Regions from separate parts of the Neptunomonas concharum genome, predicted to be linked through region 3. Evidence: predicted binding sites of a transcription regulator. Region 3 holds the regulator's gene; each other region holds the start of a gene.
The links. The regulator sigma-54, encoded in region 3, starts transcription at its own class of promoters, with help from an activator protein. The targets are predictions, from matches to a motif close to TGGCACNNNNNTTGCTNT.
Positions count from the first base shown of each region.

Region 1 (4,198 bases), 300 kb from region 3:
AGCGATCGACTGGCGAATAGCCATCGAACCTGAGTGGAAATAAGTACCTTCGCCCAAATTTTGGAAGATATGGCCTTTGCCAGTAAAGCGAGATTTACTAGCCCAGTTCACCCCTTCGCCGCCCATTTGAATGAGGGATTCGGTGTTGCGGCCCATCCATGAGGCCATAAAGTGACAGCCGATACCGGCCAGTGCTTTACTGCCTTCGGGGACTTTGGTTGAACTGTTATGCGGACAACCAGAACAGAAATAAGGAATCCGGCGTACACCGCCAGGGTCGGAAACCGTTACACCGGAATCCTTAATCTGCGCCAGCTCGGCATCAAAGTTAAGATCAAATAGACGTGACAAGCGTGCTGCCAGGTAGGGTGCCAGCAGGGACGGGCTTAACTCACCCACATAAGGAATAAGCGGTTGCCCGTTTTCATCCTGCTTACCTGTAATCAACACTTCACCGGGGCGATCCGGTTCCGACATCGCTTCTTTGATCTGACTTTCAATGATGCCTCGCTTCTCTTCAATGACAAGGATCTCCTGCTTGCCATGGATAAAATCGAGTATGCCTTTGCGCTCCAGCGGCCAGACCATACCGATTTTGAAGATCTCGATCCCTAATGATTGCAGACGCATCTCTGTTAACCCGAGAAGGTCGAGCGCTTCCATTAAGTCTTGGTGAGCTTTACCTGTTGAAACAATACCAAACACGGGGTTAGCGGCACTGAGTATTTTTTTATCGATAGGGTTAGCGCGAGCAAAGGCTTGGACCGCTGCTAATTTATGCTCAATACGGGTTTCCAGCTGGGGCCCTGGAAGGTCTGGCCAGCGGTAATGAAGCCCTTCTGGGGGTGGTGTGAAATCATCTGGTGTTTTAAATTCCGGCAGTGGTTTTAGTTCGACACTGGAGGCACTTTCTACTGTTTCAGAAATTGCTTTAAAGCCAACCCACATGCCTGAATAGCGGGAAAGGGCATAACCCCAAAGGCCAAACTCTTCGTACTCATCAAGGCTGGTGGGGTTGATAGTCGGCATGAACCACGCCATAAAAGCGACATCAGATTGATGAGGCATTGATGATGATACACACCCGTGATCATCACCAGCGACTACCAGTACACCGCCGTGAGGAGAGCTGCCGTAGGTATTGCCATGTTTTAAAGCATCACCGGCACGATCCACACCTGGGCCCTTGCCATACCAAATAGAGAAAACGCCATCGACTGTTTTGTCTGGATCGGTTTCAACTTGTTGTGTGCCCAGCACCAATGTTGCGGCTAAGTCTTCGTTGATCGCCGGGATAAATTCAACATTGTTCTGATCGAGTAGCTTTTTAGCTCCCCAGAGTGCCTGATCATATCCACCTAAGGGAGAGCCGCGATAACCGCTAATAAAGCCGCCGGTATTGAGTCCGTTCTTTTTGTCCAGTTGTGCCTGAACCAGCGGAATACGTACGAGTGCTTGGGTGCCAGTTAGAAAGACACGACCTTCAGTTCGGGTATAGCGGTCGCTAAGTTGGTAATCATCCAGCTGGACAGCGTCATCCGCCGTTGGTACGGATGTATCAGTCTTTACGTCAGAACTTGTCATAGTGAGGGCTACTTTATTATGGATTGTTTTAAACCAGTGTAGATTTTTTTGGGAGAAAGGTGCTTGCTATTTGAGGTGTAAAAAATATCTCTTTTGAAATAATCTTTCATATATTTGCGTATATAATAAAAATTAATTCAATAAATATAACGATTGGTGAATCATGGATGCTTTTGATCGTAAGATACTAAATTGTTTACAGGCTGATGGTCGAATAAGTAATCAACAGTTGGCGGATGATGTGGGGTTGTCTACAGCGGCTTGTTGGCGTCGGGTTAAGGCTTTAGAAGATCAGGGGATCATACGTAAATATACAGCGTTAATAGATCCTGATGCCGTACAGCAGGGGCTTTGTGTATTGGTCATGGTGTCGTTGTTGCGACATTCGACAGAGCATACGCTTGCTTTTGAGTCGGCTATGAAGGATTGCTCTGAAGTGTTGCAGTGCTACGCCGTAACGGGTAATGCAGACTTTGTGCTACGTGTGATGGTGTCGGATATTAAAGCCTATGATCGCTTCCTTAATGAAAAGGTGTTTCCACTTGAAGGGATTTCCCAAGTACATTCTAATTTTGCATTGCGTGAAATTAAGAGTGAAACCGCTTTGAAGGTGTAAAGTTTATTTTCATTATTTTTTAAAAGTGATTAGTTGGTTTTATTTTGGGGCGCTGTAGAAACAGTAAACAATACTGTAGCGCCTGTGATTACAGCAGTCTGCGTGAAAACGTCTAACTTGGCACAACTCTTGTACCTATCCTGCTAAACAATAATAACGCTTGGTAAGGTATGTCTGATCTGAAAGTACTGATCCTTGGGATCGGTAATATCCTATGGGCCGATGAAGGCTTCGGTGTACGGTGTGTTGAGGCATTAAATCAACGTTACCATTTCCCCCCCAATGTTCGTCTGATGGATGGCGGCACTCAAGGTATTTATCTTGTTCAGCATGTCCAGTGGGCCGATATGCTTATTGTCTTCGATGCTGTGGATTATGGTCTTGAGCCTGGCACATTGAAGATTGTCCGTGATGATGAGGTGCCTAAATTCATGGGTGCTAAACAGATGAGCCTTCATCAAACCGGCTTTCAAGAAGTGCTTGCCATGGCGGAATTTACTGGCAGTTATCCGCAAACGTTACTGCTAATTGGCTGCCAGCCTGTGGAGTTGGAGGACTTTGGGGGAAGCTTAAGGGATGTTGTTCGACAGCAGATTGATCCTGCGCTCTCAATTGCTCTGGATTTTCTGTCCGACAAGGGCGTTAAGCCACTGAGCGATGTGCAAGCAGGTCTTCACACAGCTGAAGCCTTAGCGCCTTTAGAGTTGACACTTGCTGAGTATGAGCAGGGGAGACCTTCTGAGGTTGAGGCTTGTCGTGTAGGTGACCCTAGAGTGCTTGCACATACAGAGCAGGATAACTGATATGTGTCTTGGTATACCGATGCAGGTTGTTAGTTGTCAGGGTAGTACTGCGTTGTGTGAAATCCAGGGTGTTCAGCATCAGATAGATCTTTCCCTTGTAGGTGGTCAGCCAGTAGGACAGTGGGTTTTGGTTTTTTTAGGTGCTGCCCGAGAGGTGATCTCATCAGAACGAGCTAAGCAGGTTCAGCAGGCGCTATTAGCCGTAGAATCGGTTATGCGAGGAGAGGCTACGGATCTGGATCTGCTATTTGCTGATTTGGTGAATAGAGAACCTAAATTACCTGACCACCTAAAGGCATCACTCGAATCAAGCGTTGATTAAATTAATTACAACAAGAGCATCGCTATGAAACATGCACCCTTAATCAGCCGATTAATTGATGAGTTGGCCTACCCGCTTTTGGATACGGCAAGCTTTGAACCCTTTATCAAGAAGCACCCTTATAGCATTTTATTTTTTACTGAGGATGCGACCCGCTTTCCTGAATCTTTGGATGTGGCGGTTATCTTGCCCGAAATCGTTAAGCAGTTTCCGCAACTAACGCCCGCTGTGATTGATCGTGGTAGCGAAAAAGAGCTTCAGGGACGATATAACTTTTCAGTGTGGCCCGCTTTGGTGTTTTTAAAAGAGGGGCGCTATCTGAGTACTCTCACAAAAATCCAAAACTGGGACGACTATTGCACGGATATTCCTCGAATTTTGTCGTTGGAAGCGCGTCGTGATCCAGGCATCGGTATACCTGTGGTGGCTTCATCCTCATCCGCTGTTTGCGGCCATTAAATCTGATTGTAGGAGTGCAGGTAATGAATCGGGAAATTCCGCTTTTTAATATGCCGATCGGCCCCGGCAGCCAGCAAGATAAAGATGATCTAGTGTTGGATTACATGCCGATGCCAAACGATATGGCTAGCTACCATATGCCTATTTTGCCAGAGCCAGAAGAACTTGAAACATGCCCGCATACGATTGCGCTGCTGGAGTTGCTTCAAGATGACTTAAACCACTATCAGGTGGGCCAGCCAAGTATTGAGCACAGCTTAGAGGCAATTCCCCCAGTAGATTTAATCACCCTCAATCAAATATTGGGAGAGGGGGAGGTTTCTGCTGTGATTCTAGGTTCAAGTGGCGAAAAAACTCAGATTCAAGAGACCGTTTTAGCGGGTGTGTGGCGCTTACGACAATTTGATTCAGCAG
Region 1 covers NZ_CP043869.1:2,330,438-2,334,635, reverse strand. The annotation lists gene F0U83_RS10990 (indolepyruvate ferredoxin oxidoreductase family protein) at 1-1,584, opposite strand, end outside; gene F0U83_RS10985 (Lrp/AsnC family transcriptional regulator) at 1,748-2,200, shown strand; gene F0U83_RS10980 (HyaD/HybD family hydrogenase maturation endopeptidase) at 2,371-3,003, shown strand; gene F0U83_RS10975 (HypC/HybG/HupF family hydrogenase formation chaperone) at 3,005-3,325, shown strand; gene F0U83_RS10970 (thioredoxin domain-containing protein) at 3,350-3,784, shown strand; gene F0U83_RS10965 (hydrogenase expression/formation protein) at 3,808-4,198, shown strand, end outside.
Region 1: a site for sigma-54 is predicted at 2,319-2,336, ahead of F0U83_RS10980 (HyaD/HybD family hydrogenase maturation endopeptidase). Genes of this name have one in related genera too.

Region 2 (4,198 bases), 510 kb from region 3:
CGTCACTTGACGCTTTGCGCGAGTGCGAAGCAGTATTTCAGGTGAATCAGACATATTCTCCCGCAGAGCCTGCATGGCATTGCGCACAATGTTCAGCACCGCTTGTATTAACTGCTCAGAATCTCCCATAAACTCAGGAATACTCGGATCGTAGTCCCTCTTTAACTCAATTTCTCCTGCCGACTCAGCTGAAACTAATGAACAAACCCGTTCAAGTACAGCATGGATATTGACATTCGTCATATTAGGTAGCTGTCGCGGGCCCAACAATCTATCCACTAAATTCCGTAAGCGATCAGCTTCTTCGATAATGATTTGGGTGTACTCATGAAGTGAGACATCAGCCAACTCACGCTCCAACAGTTGCGCTGCACCACGAATTCCACCTAAGGGGTTTTTAATCTCATGTGCCATACCGCGAACTAAATTACGTGTCGTAGCATGATGTGATAACAGCTCCTCCTCCCGCTCAATCCTTAACAAACGGTCCCTTGCCTGAATTTCGATCAGCAAAGTACTACTTCTATCCCACGGGATAGGATTAACACTGTAATCAACTGTTAGCTCATCCCCGCTCATTGAGATCAATTTAGCCTCGCGGCGGGTATAGGAGTGCCCTGAATAAACAGACGCTTTTAGTACTTCTATCTCCGAAGCATCCTGAGTTAACCACTGCTCCACCCCAACACTACTCAGGCGCTTCGATGTGGCCGCCAAGAGCATCTCAGCAGCCGGGTTCATGTACTCAATACATAACTGATCATCGAGTAAGATGACACTGGTAGAGAGGTTCTCAAGTATCTGTTTATGTGTTTGTTTTCTAAGCATCCGCGCACCATCCATTACATAGCTTAAAGCAGCAAAAATTGAGCCAACTTCCCAAACTAGGGCAACACACCAATATTCGCGTCAAATCGATACTTCCCCATGTTTATCCCTAAACCCTGCAACGAAGTGAAGAACTTATTGCACCATTATAGTGCACAACAGAAAAACACGTGCATCGTAATGTCGCCTGTAATAAATACAGGCAAAAAAAAAACCTCCCGAAGGAGGCTTTTTATTAACTAAGCAACTGACTTATACAGAGTAGTACAGGTCATACTCAAGCGGGTGAGTTGTCTGGTTGATCTTATCTGCTTCTTCTTGTTTCAGAGCAATATAAGCATCGATCATGTCATCAGTGAACACGCCGCCTTTTGTCAAGAACTCACGGTCAGAATCCAGAGCTGCCAATGCTTCTTCCAAAGATCCAGCAACTTGTGGAATCTCAGCTGCTTCTTCAGCAGGCAAGTCGTATAGATCTTTATCTGCAGCATCGCCTGGGTGGATCTTATTCTGGATACCGTCCAGACCCGCCATCATCAATGCAGCAAAGCACAGGTACGGGTTAGCGATTGGATCAGGGAAGCGCGTCTCAATACGACGTGCTTTAGGGTTAGTAACGTATGGAATACGAATAGAAGCAGAACGGTTACGAGCAGAGTATGCCAGCATAACAGGTGCTTCAAAGTGAGGAACCAAACGCTTGTAAGAGTTAGTACCTGGGTTGGTGATAGCATTCAACGCTTTAGCGTGCTTGATGATACCGCCAATGTAATACAGAGCCATTTCGCTCATACCTGCATAAGCATCACCAGCAAACAGGTTTACACCATCTTTAGACAAAGATTGGTGAACGTGCATACCAGAACCGTTGTCGCCTACGATTGGCTTAGGCATGAATGTCGCTGTTTTGCCGTAAGCATGTGCAACGTTGTGTACGCAGTATTTTAAAACCTGAACTTCGTCAGCTTTTTTAACTAGCGTGTTAGCACCTGCACCGATTTCACACTGACCAGCGGTTGCTACTTCATGGTGATGAACTTCAACATCTAAGCCCATTGCTGTCATGGCGTTACACATGTTGCCACGCAGGTCATGTAGAGAATCGACAGGAGGAACTGGGAAGTAACCGCCCTTCACACGTGGACGGTGACCTGTATTACCGCCTTCAAACTTGCTGTTAGAAGACCATGCAGCTTCTTCAGAAGAAACGGTGTAACCACAACCACTCATATCAGAATGGAAGTGTACTTCATCAAATACGAAGAACTCAGGCTCGGGACCGAACATTGCCGTGTCAGCAATACCTGTAGACTTCAAATACTCTTCTGCACGACGCGCAACAGAACGTGGATCACGCTCGTAGCCCTGTCCTGTTGCAGGCTCAACGATGTCACAGCGAACGATAACCGTTGACTCTTCAGAGAAAGGATCCAATACAGATGCACTGTCATCTGGCAGCAAAATCATGTCAGACTCATTGATGCCCTTCCAACCAGCAATAGAAGAACCATCAAACATTTTACCTTCTTCAAAGAAGTCGTCGCCCATCTGATGAACAGGGATGGTAACGTGCTGTTCTTTACCTTTGGTGTCAGTGAATCGCATATCAACCCACTTAACATCATTTTCTTCAATTAACTTCAGAGTCTTCTCTGACATTTGGCTCTCTCCACAATTAGACGTTGCCAGACGCGTTTTAATCCGGTCTTGAAAATATCGGCCGAAGCCGGTTGATTCTTCTAAAGCAACTAGCGTGCCAATATACAAACGCTTGATTTTAGGTCGCTAGCGCATCATTTTGATCACTCTTCGTGCACCAAAAAAGAGCATAACACAGCAAGTTGCACCATTATGGAACAAAAACACCGCTCCATAGCTCACTGCGCTGCCCGATTAGCATCATACTCCAAGCCACAATAAATGGCTTGTGTAAAAAAGACGTATAAACCTAATTATTAATTAAGATCAACAGCAACAATTGAGTGTATAATGCGCGCTTTATGAAACTCCTTTAAGGTACTTCCACGTGATTGAGAAGCTGAGAAATATCGCCATTATTGCCCACGTTGACCATGGTAAAACCACACTGGTTGACAAATTGCTGCAGCAATCAGGCACTCTGGGGCGTCGAGATGAAGGCGCTGAGCGCATTATGGACTCCAACGATCAGGAGAAAGAGCGCGGCATCACCATTCTGGCGAAAAACACAGCCATTGAGTGGAATGGCTACCACATCAACATCGTAGACACACCAGGCCACGCCGACTTTGGTGGTGAAGTAGAGCGTGTTTTATCGATGGTTGACTGTGTTTGCTTGCTGGTTGATGCGGTTGATGGCCCTATGCCACAAACTCGCTTTGTAACCCAGAAAGCTTTCGACCAAGGCTTACGCCCGATTGTTGTAGTTAACAAGGTCGACCGTCCAGGCGCTAATCCAGACGGTGCTGTTGATAAAGTATTCGACCTGTTTGATTCACTAGGTGCTACAGATGAACAGCTCGACTTTCCAATCATTTATGCTTCTGCCTTGAATGGTATTGCAGGTACCGAACACGACAACCTTGCGGACGATATGACACCGCTGTTCGAAGCGATTATCGAACACGTTAGCCCTCCACAAGTGGATATGGAAGGTCCATTTCAGATGCAGATCTCTGCACTGGATTACAACAGCTATGTAGGCGTTATCGGTGTTGGCCGAGTAAAACGCGGTGTCGCCAAGTTAAACAACCCTGTAAAAATCATCGATCGCGAAGGTAAAGTCCGTAGCGGTAAGATTCAAAAAATCATGGGCTATCTTGGCTTGGAGCGTGTTGATGTTACCGAAGCACGTGCTGGTGATATTGTTTGTGTAACCGGTATCGATGAACTCAACATCTCTGATACCTTATGTGATCCAGAACAAGTAGAAGCTTTGCCAGCTTTGAGTGTTGACGAGCCTACCGTTTCGATGACATTCCAAGTAAACGATTCACCCTTTGCAGGTCAAGACGGCAAATTCGTAACCAGCCGTAATATCAAAGACCGCTTAGACCGTGAGCTAATCCACAACGTAGCATTACGTGTTGAACAAGGCGACTCTCCTGAGAAGTTCCGTGTTTCAGGCCGTGGCGAACTTCACTTATCGGTATTGATTGAATCCATGCGCCGTGAAGGGTTCGAGCTGGGTGTATCGCGTCCTGAAGTTATTCAAAAAGTGGTTGATGGCGAAATTCAAGAGCCTTACGAAATGGTGATGATTGATGTTGAAGAACAACATCAAGGCAGCATCATTGAAGAGTTGGGTAAGCGCAAAGGTGATATGACAAACATGGAAGTGGATGGTACGGGTCGTATTCGTCTATCTTTCTTGATTCCTTCACGTGGCTTG
Region 2 covers NZ_CP043869.1:3,140,069-3,144,266, forward strand. The annotation lists gene glnL (nitrogen regulation protein NR(II)) at 1-828, opposite strand, end outside; gene glnA (glutamate--ammonia ligase) at 1,081-2,487, opposite strand; gene typA (translational GTPase TypA) at 2,855-4,198, shown strand, end outside.
Region 2: a site for sigma-54 is predicted at 2,570-2,587, ahead of glnA (glutamate--ammonia ligase). Genes of this name have one in related genera too.

Region 3 (4,198 bases):
TTAACTTGGCTGCTGCTCTGGCATGCAACCCCAGTTTATTAATAATCGTTATCTTCTTTTCAAGCATTGCTATATCCGCTTCTTGGTCTTAGCTCAATGTAACTCTCTATGACGTACATTGACATTATCCATATGTTCTTTGAAATAACTAGCTAGTTGCTCTGAAACATAAACAGAGCGGTGATGACCACCTGTGCATCCTATACCGACCGTCATATAACTACGGTTATTCTTGATAAAGTGAGGTAACCACTTTTCAATGTAGTGTTGGATGTCATGGATCATCTCGGTGACTTCAGGTGCAGCACTGAGAAATGTTTGGACAGGTTGGTCTAGCCCTGTGTACTGTCTTAATTCAGTCACCCAGTAAGGGTTTGGCAGAACCCGCATATCAAATACAATGTCTGCATCCAATGGGACGCCATGTTTAAAACCAAACGACTCAAATTGCAGAGAGAGTGATTGCTCCGCACGGTCCGCAACGCGTAGCTTAATGGCGTCTCTCAGTTCATAGATAGATAAACGGGTAGTATCTATCCTGATATTAGCAAGGTCCGTAATAGGTTCTAGTAACTTCCTTTCATATTCTATCGCATCAGGAAGATTACTGACTCTTTCTGCCATGGGGTGTCTGCGCCGCGTGGAACTATAACGTTGCAGCAGTGTTTCGTATGAGGCGTCTAGGTAGACAAGCTCTACGGAAATTTCTGGATATTGGCGAAAATATGTCCACATCTGCGGCACCTTTTCCAGATTGCTGGACAGGTTGCGTGCATCAATGCAGACCGCAATTTTATTGAGCTGCGCATCATCATTTAGCATGTGAGTGACTAAATCGGGCATCAGCATGGCAGGTAAGTTGTCGATACAATAATATCCGACATCTTCCAGTGCCTGAAGGGCTGTACTTTTACCTGAACCTGAGCGGCCACTGATAATGATGAGTTTCATTGTTACTCTGCTGTTTAGTTAAAAACTTCTGAAGCCACTTGCAACAGATGAGTATTGGAGTCAGCTTTTCTTAGTTGTTCTCTAATCGCTTCTTGACTAAAGGACTCAGCGAGTTTCCCTAAAATATTTAGATGTTCTTCACAGGCTTCTTCAGGAACAAGCAAAAAGAAGAGTAGGTCTACGGGGCGATTGTCTATCGCATCAAAATCAATGGGTTCAGATAAATGGATCAGCGCACCGATCGCTTCGGTAATACCGGCAAGGCGGCAATGTGGGATCGCCACACCTTCGCCAATGCCGGTGCTGCCCAGCCTTTCTCTGCTTATCAATCCACTAAATAAATCTTCTGCGACAATACTGCCGTTTGATTCTGCAATGATGTTACTTACAAACTCCAGAATGCGCTTTTTACTGCCGCCTTCAATATGTTGAAGCGTTCGTTCGGGTGATAGCAAAGATATAATGGACATGTGTGCTATAAATCTAATGGTTATTTGTGACTTTTCAGTTTTTCTTTGTGCTTGATGATCTGGCGATCGAGTTTGTCAGTGAGACCGTCGATAGCAGCATACATATCTTCGTGTTCACTGGTGGCAAATACTTCCCCACCTGCAATATGCATATCGGCTTCAGCTTTTTGACGTAATTTATCTACACTTAGTGTCACTTGAACGTTTGTGATGTTATCAAAGTGGCGTTCCAGCTTTTCAAATTTAGTGTGTACGTATTCAGATAAAGCTTCTGTCAGTTCTACATGGTGGCCAGTGATATTGATTTGCATATTAAGTCTCCTTTTGACACGACAGGTATGTCGTAGTGTGTTCATTAAATCAGACGCTTTCTCTCATTTGAAGGCGCAATTCCCATTGCTTCCCGGTATTTGGCGATGGTTCGCCGTGCGACCTGTATACCTTCTTCATCTAATAGTTGGGCTATTTTATTATCACTTAAAGGTTTAGTTGGATTTTCAGCGGCTATCAGTTTTTTGATGACTGCGCGTATGGCTGTGGATGACGCAGCCCCTCCGTCACTTGTGCTAACGTGGCTGGAGAAGAAGTACTTAAGCTCAAAAATCCCTCTAGGTGTATGCATATATTTTTGAGTGGTTACACGAGATATCGTAGATTCATGCATCTCTACCGCCTCCGCGATGTCATGTAAAACCATGGGTTTCATCGCTTCTGGGCCGAAGTCTAGAAAGTCAGACTGTCTTTCAATGATTTGGCTTGAAACCTTCAACAAAGTTTCATTACGGCTTTGTAAACTTTTGATAAACCAGCGAGCTTCCTGCAGATGACTCTTGAGGTAGGTATTGTCTGCACTGTTGTCTGCTCGCCTGATGAGGTCTGCATAACGGGTGTTTATCTGTAAGTTAGGTGAGGCTTCCGAGTTAAGTCGTACAGTCCATACACCACGAATTTTCTCTACATATACATCTGGAATGACATACTCGGCTTTACTGTTCGATATAAAAGATCCTGGATGCGGATTTAACGATTGAATCAGCGTAATGATGGCTTGAAGTTGCGGCTCTTTTAGCCTCAGTTTACGCATCAACTGCTTATAGTCTCGGCTACCTAGCAGGTGTATATATTGGCGACAAAGCATCACTGATTGCTTCAAAAGGGGCGTGTCAGGAGGTAATTGCTGTAGCTGTATGCTCAGGCACTCACCTAAATCGCGTGCTGCAACACCTGGCGGATCAAATTGCTGAATGCGGTGCAGTACAGCCTCAAGCTCATCCAATTCAGCATCCTGAAAAAGTTCAGATTCTTCTTGGACGAAATGCTCAAGCAGCTCATCTAATGAAATACGTAGATAGCCTTCGGTATCGATACCGTCAATAATCGCCTCGGCGATCATCTGATCCGTAGGGCTCATTGGCGTAAGATTAAGCTGCCAGAGCAAGTGGTCCTGAAGGGTTTCTTCTGCACTATCATTGGACTCAAAGGGCAAGTCTTCATCCCTATGGGTTGTGCTGCCAGAATTGGTAGATGCTTGAAAGGTATCATCCCATGATGAGTCCGTAGCAAGCTCTTCTGGGATGCGATCATTCCACTGATCGTCAAAAGAGTCTTCTGTCTCTTGATACTCATCAAGTGAATCGTTTTGGCTGTTGCTAGGTTCCTCATAAGCGCTATCAGTATGCTCTTTCGAAGAGGTTGTTTCGGGCTCAGCTGATTGAGTGGCGTTATCCGCCTGTTCTGGCTGGCTTTGTTCATGAAGCTCATCCGCTTCTTCTGATGTCTCAAGCATAGGGTTGCTGTCGAGCGCTTCTTGGATCTCTTGCTGGAGATCAAGCGTCGATAATTGCAGTAAGCGAATAGCCTGCTGCAATTGAGGGGGCATTGTTAGGTGCTGACCCATTTTAAGTTGTAATGACTGCTTCATAAAATTACAACAATACTCCTAAGCGGTATCAATCTACTCAAAGTTTGAAGGTATCACCCAAATAGGCCGCTTTCACCTGATCGTTGGCGAGTATCTCTGCGGGAGTGCCTTGGGCTAAAATTACCCCTTCACTTACAATATAGGCTTTTTCACAAATATCGAGTGTTTCTCTAACATTATGGTCTGTGATTAATATGCCTATGCCTTTAGATTGTAGGTGCTTTATAGTCTGTTTGATATCATTTACTGAGATTGGATCTACGCCCGCAAAGGGTTCATCTAACAAAATGAAGGAGGGTTCAGAAGCTAGAGCTCGTGCGATTTCCACTCTTCGGCGCTCACCGCCGGATAAGCTCATACCTAGGCTTTCTCGCAAATGAGAGATATGGAATTCTTCAAGTAAGGTTTCGAGTTTCGTTTCCCTTTGGGAGGGCGTCAGCTCTTTTCGCATCTCTAGAATACCCATCAGGTTATCCTTGACGCTTAGCTTTCGAAAAATAGACGCTTCTTGTGGCAGGTAGCCAATCCCTTTCCTTGCACGAAGGTGCATAGGATCACGGGTTACGTCATCATCGCCAATGCGGATGGCTCCATCATTGGCTTGAATTAAGCCTACAATCATATAAAAACAGGTTGTTTTTCCAGCTCCATTTGGACCCAGCAACCCTACAATTTCCCCGCTATTTACTTCTAAGGAGACATCGCGAACAACCTGGCGTTTCTTATAGGCTTTGGCCAAGTGCAGAGCTTGAAGCAATTTACTCATAATTAGGGCTTAGCCTTAGGTTGAATAACCATCTGGACGCGCTGCCCGGTTTTACCTTCGCCGCTATAGGCATTTACGATGGCTTTGTCC
Region 3 covers NZ_CP043869.1:2,626,213-2,630,410, reverse strand. The annotation lists gene F0U83_RS12440 (HPr family phosphocarrier protein) at 1-67, opposite strand, end outside; gene rapZ (RNase adapter RapZ) at 94-951, opposite strand; gene ptsN (PTS IIA-like nitrogen regulatory protein PtsN) at 966-1,421, opposite strand; gene hpf (ribosome hibernation promoting factor) at 1,442-1,732, opposite strand; gene F0U83_RS12420 (RNA polymerase factor sigma-54) at 1,777-3,342, opposite strand; gene lptB (LPS export ABC transporter ATP-binding protein) at 3,380-4,108, opposite strand; gene lptA (lipopolysaccharide transport periplasmic protein LptA) at 4,111-4,198, opposite strand, start outside.

Region 4 (4,198 bases), 400 kb from region 3:
TATAAAAAAAGAAAGGCGCCCAGCTCGAGAGGGTGAGATCTCGACTGATGGCGCCTTTGCCTGAAAAACAATTTGTAGTGATAGTTTGGATAAGCAGGTAGTGTGCCAACCCGGTAAAGACTGGATTTTAAAAGGGCTTAGCGCGTTTGTAGTGAATATTAAGGATAAAAAAAGACGCTTGAATGCGCCTTTTTTGGTGCGTTGCACAAAAATAGTGCTAGCGAAAGCGCATATCAGGCGGCATTTCGATAGGTTCCTGAGTGCCGTTTATTACCCATGATTCCGAATGGATGCCTTCTGCTTTAGCATCTGCTGACGGAGTATTCAGTTTCATTAGCTCTGCTACCTTACGATAGACGCCTGTTAGATAGGTGTTTCCCGCTGAGGTCTCAGTATCGGGTAGCTGGTGTAAGTTACGAATATGTCGCGTGAACCAACTGGCTTGAGACAGCCACGGGAATGTTGCAGATGGAGGGCTGAAGCGGTGCTTTCCAAGCATCAGGTTTATATTCCCTAAATCAATATCCATATAATGGCTGTCATGGAGTAGCTGAAAACCTAAGCGTTTGTTTTTCTCATCATCCAACCATAAACACGCTTTAAGAATGGCTGAAATAAGCCGCTGATGTGTGTATGGATGATGGTTATGCCATTCTTTGGTAACACCGAGAACCTTATCGGGTGCATTCTCCCAAATTTGGTGGCCGCTCAATAGTTTATGCCCGACTTGGTGAATTTGAGCTATGCTGTTCCAAGGCTCCCCGGCACAGAAGAGATCAATCATCCCCCGTTCCATTGCATCAACCATTTGCGGTGGCGGAACGACGATCTGCCGGATCTTGTTCTCTGGATCAATATTGTAGTGGTTTAACCAATCTCTCAGTAAAAAGTGATGAGTTGAGTAGGTATGAACGGATGCTATGGTCAGTTCTGAGTCGGATGTTTTTAAGTATGACTTCAGAGCCGTAGCGGCCGATTCACTATTCATCGATAGATTTTGGGGGTTAAGCGCATCATAGAGTGGGTTAGATGCGGTAATGGCATTGCCGTTTTGCCCTAAACCTATAGCGGTTACCATAGGCTGTGATGCGCCTAGACCCATACCACTGGCAAGCACGATACCTGCGGGCATTTGAGCGGCATCTAATAGGCCGAACTTTACTTTATCTCTTATGCTTGCCCAAGAAGCCTCTCTAGAAAGGCTGACATCCAAACCTGCTTCAGCAAAGAAAGCGAGCTCTTTGGCAATAACCAAAGGGATGCAGTCCAGCAAAGGGATGAAACCGATTTTGAGCATAGGCTTTTCTGCCATGGGAAATGTCAGTGGAAGATGAACGCTTGAAAATGGGGTCGTCATGACATTAACTCCAACACAGAAATAATATTGCGGGCGATTTCGTACATCGGCTTTTGTTGATCCATTGCCATTTTGCGCATCGCTTTGAAGGCGTGATCTTCAGAACAGTTATTGTGTTTCATGATCAACCCTTTGGCTTTCTCAACGACTTTTCGATCTTCCAGTTCAGAGCGGGCATCGCTAAGCTCTTGTTTCAACGTCTGAAACTCTCTGAATCTAGCCGTGGCAACATCTAATATCGCGCGAATTCGATGGGCTTCGAGGCCATCAACGACATAAGCACTAACCCCCGACCGGATCGCTTTTTCTATAGTGGTTTGGTCACCTTTTTCAGCAAACATAACCACCGGACGAGGCGAGTGTTGATTTAACAATGCCATATTTTCTAGAACATCTCTGTCAGGCGATTCGAGGTCTATGATGATCATATCTGGCTTTAGTTGCTCAACATGTTCGGCAAGTTGGTCAGTTGAGTCGATACGAGCAAGCACCTGATATCCTTGGTCTATCAGCGCTTGTTCAAGCAAAGTTGCTCTGGATGCGTCTTCATCAATAACGAGAACGGAGACATGTATTTTCAATTGAGCTTCTCGTGCATAAGTAAAATCTTAGTTATGCAAAGCTTGAGCCAATTTATTGGTGAGCTAAACTTCCATGTTCAATAGCGGTGCTATACCTCTAAAGGTATAATGGCTGTTTAATTTCGTTCATACGTAAGCTTTGGCAGGAACATAATGACAGTACGTACTCGCGTTGCGCCTTCACCAACCGGCGATCCGCATGTAGGCACCGCCTATATTGCACTTTTCAATCTGGCCTTTGCGCGCCAACATGGCGGGCAGTTTATCTTGCGTATCGAGGATACCGACCAGACGCGTAGTACGTCAGAATCTGAACAAAAGATCCTCGACTCACTCCGTTGGTTAGGCCTTGAGTGGGATGAAGGCCCCGATGTCGGTGGCCCTCATGGCCCTTATCGCCAAAGTGAGCGCAAAGATATGTATGCCCAGTACGCTCATGAACTGGTCGAGAAAGGCTTCGCATTTCATTGTTATCGCACCTCTGAAGAGTTAGATGAGCTACGTGAAGCTCGTCGTGCAGCGGGCGGCCATACAGCACTAAAACAGAGTGATTTGGCGCTGCCCCCAGAAGAGGTAGAAAAGCGAAAAGCTGCCGGTGCGCCTTATGTTATTCGTATGGTTGTCCCAGAAGGTGAAGGTGTATGCGTGGTGGATGATTTACTACGTGGGCCTATCGAGCTGGAGTGGGGTATGGTCGATGCGCAGATCCTGCTGAAATCCGACGGTATGCCAACTTACCACTTAGCCAACGTCGTGGATGATCACCTCATGGAGATCACACATGTTATTCGTGGTGAAGAGTGGATCAACTCCGCACCCAAGCACAAACTACTGTATCAATACTTCGGCTGGGATATGCCAACGCTGTGCCATATGCCGCTATTGCGTAACCCCGATAAATCTAAACTATCCAAACGTAAGAACCCAACCAGCATTCTTTACTACCAGCGTATGGGTTACATGGCAGAAGCGCTGCTTAACTATTTGGGTCGCATGGGTTGGTCGATGCCTGATGAAAGCGAAAAATTCAGCCGTGACGAGATGTTCGCCAACTTTGATATACAGCGTGTATCACTGGGTGGGCCTGTGTTTGATCAGGAAAAACTGAGCTGGCTCAATGGCTTGTGGCTGCGTGAAAACTTAACCCATGAGCAGTTTGCGGCCAAATTCCAAGAGTGGGCGCTTAACCCCGAATACCTGATGCAGATCGTGCCGCTCATTCAACAGCGTGTTGAGAAATTCTCCGATGTTGCGCCTTTGGCGGGATTCTTTTTATCAGGGATGTTGCCGATTAAAGAATCAGACTTTGAGCACAAAAGTGTCACCCTAGAAGATGCCAAGCGTATCTTGCAGTTCAGTGTCTGGTTTTTGGACACCGAAAATAACTGGGATAAAGACCACTTATTTGCACAACTAAAGCAACTGTCAGAACAGATGGGCTACAAGCTACGTGACTTTTTGTTCCCGCTGTTTATCGCTATTGCAGGCACCAATCAGACCGTATCGGTGATGGACTCAATGTCGATATTAGGGCCAGATATGAGCCGTGCCAGATTGCGCCATGCGGTTAATCTGCTGGGTGGCCCATCCAAGAAAGAAGCTAAACGTTGGGAAAAAGAGTTTAAAGAGCTGACGCTTTAGCCCAATCGTACGACGCTTGAATACAAAACCTGTGCAAGCGCAGGTTTTGTTGTTTAATTGATACATAAATTCTGCCGTGTTCTCGTTTGTGAACTAGAATCAAACAAAACTGAACTCTTTATTACGTGGTATATGCATGTTTCTTAGTGGTACACATTCTGAGCTGGCAAGCCAAATAGAAGCGATAGGCACACCGGTGTCTATTTGGGAGAGAGCGAAAAACGGCAAATTCAACTTTGTCAGCGGCAATACACTCTTTCAGCAAATTGTTGATAGCGAGGTCTCCTCTCTTATTGGGCATGACGTTAATGCAGTCATACCACGGTATATCGTTAAAGATGTGAAAGAAGCACTGATTACCTGTGTAAAAGACCAGAAATCTATCGAAAATGAAATCGTCATAGAGCGGCATGGCCGACCTCGTTGGTGGCGCTTTAACTACTCACCTCTGGTTAGCCGAAATGGGGAGGTGGTGCGCGTCCTGAGTACCAGCATTGAAATCACCGAGAAAAAAGAGCTGGAAAAAAGCCTTGAAACCAGCATGAAACGCTTTGAAGCGGTGATTAACTCCGCTTACGACGGCATCATCACCATTGATAATGACCAAAATATCAAAATG
Region 4 covers NZ_CP043869.1:2,230,677-2,234,874, reverse strand. The annotation lists gene F0U83_RS10495 (CmpA/NrtA family ABC transporter substrate-binding protein) at 218-1,357, opposite strand; gene F0U83_RS10490 (ANTAR domain-containing response regulator) at 1,354-1,938, opposite strand; gene gltX (glutamate--tRNA ligase) at 2,092-3,579, shown strand; gene F0U83_RS10480 (sensor domain-containing diguanylate cyclase) at 3,716-4,198, shown strand, end outside.
Region 4: a site for sigma-54 is predicted at 1,971-1,988, ahead of F0U83_RS10490 (ANTAR domain-containing response regulator). Genes of this name have one in related genera too.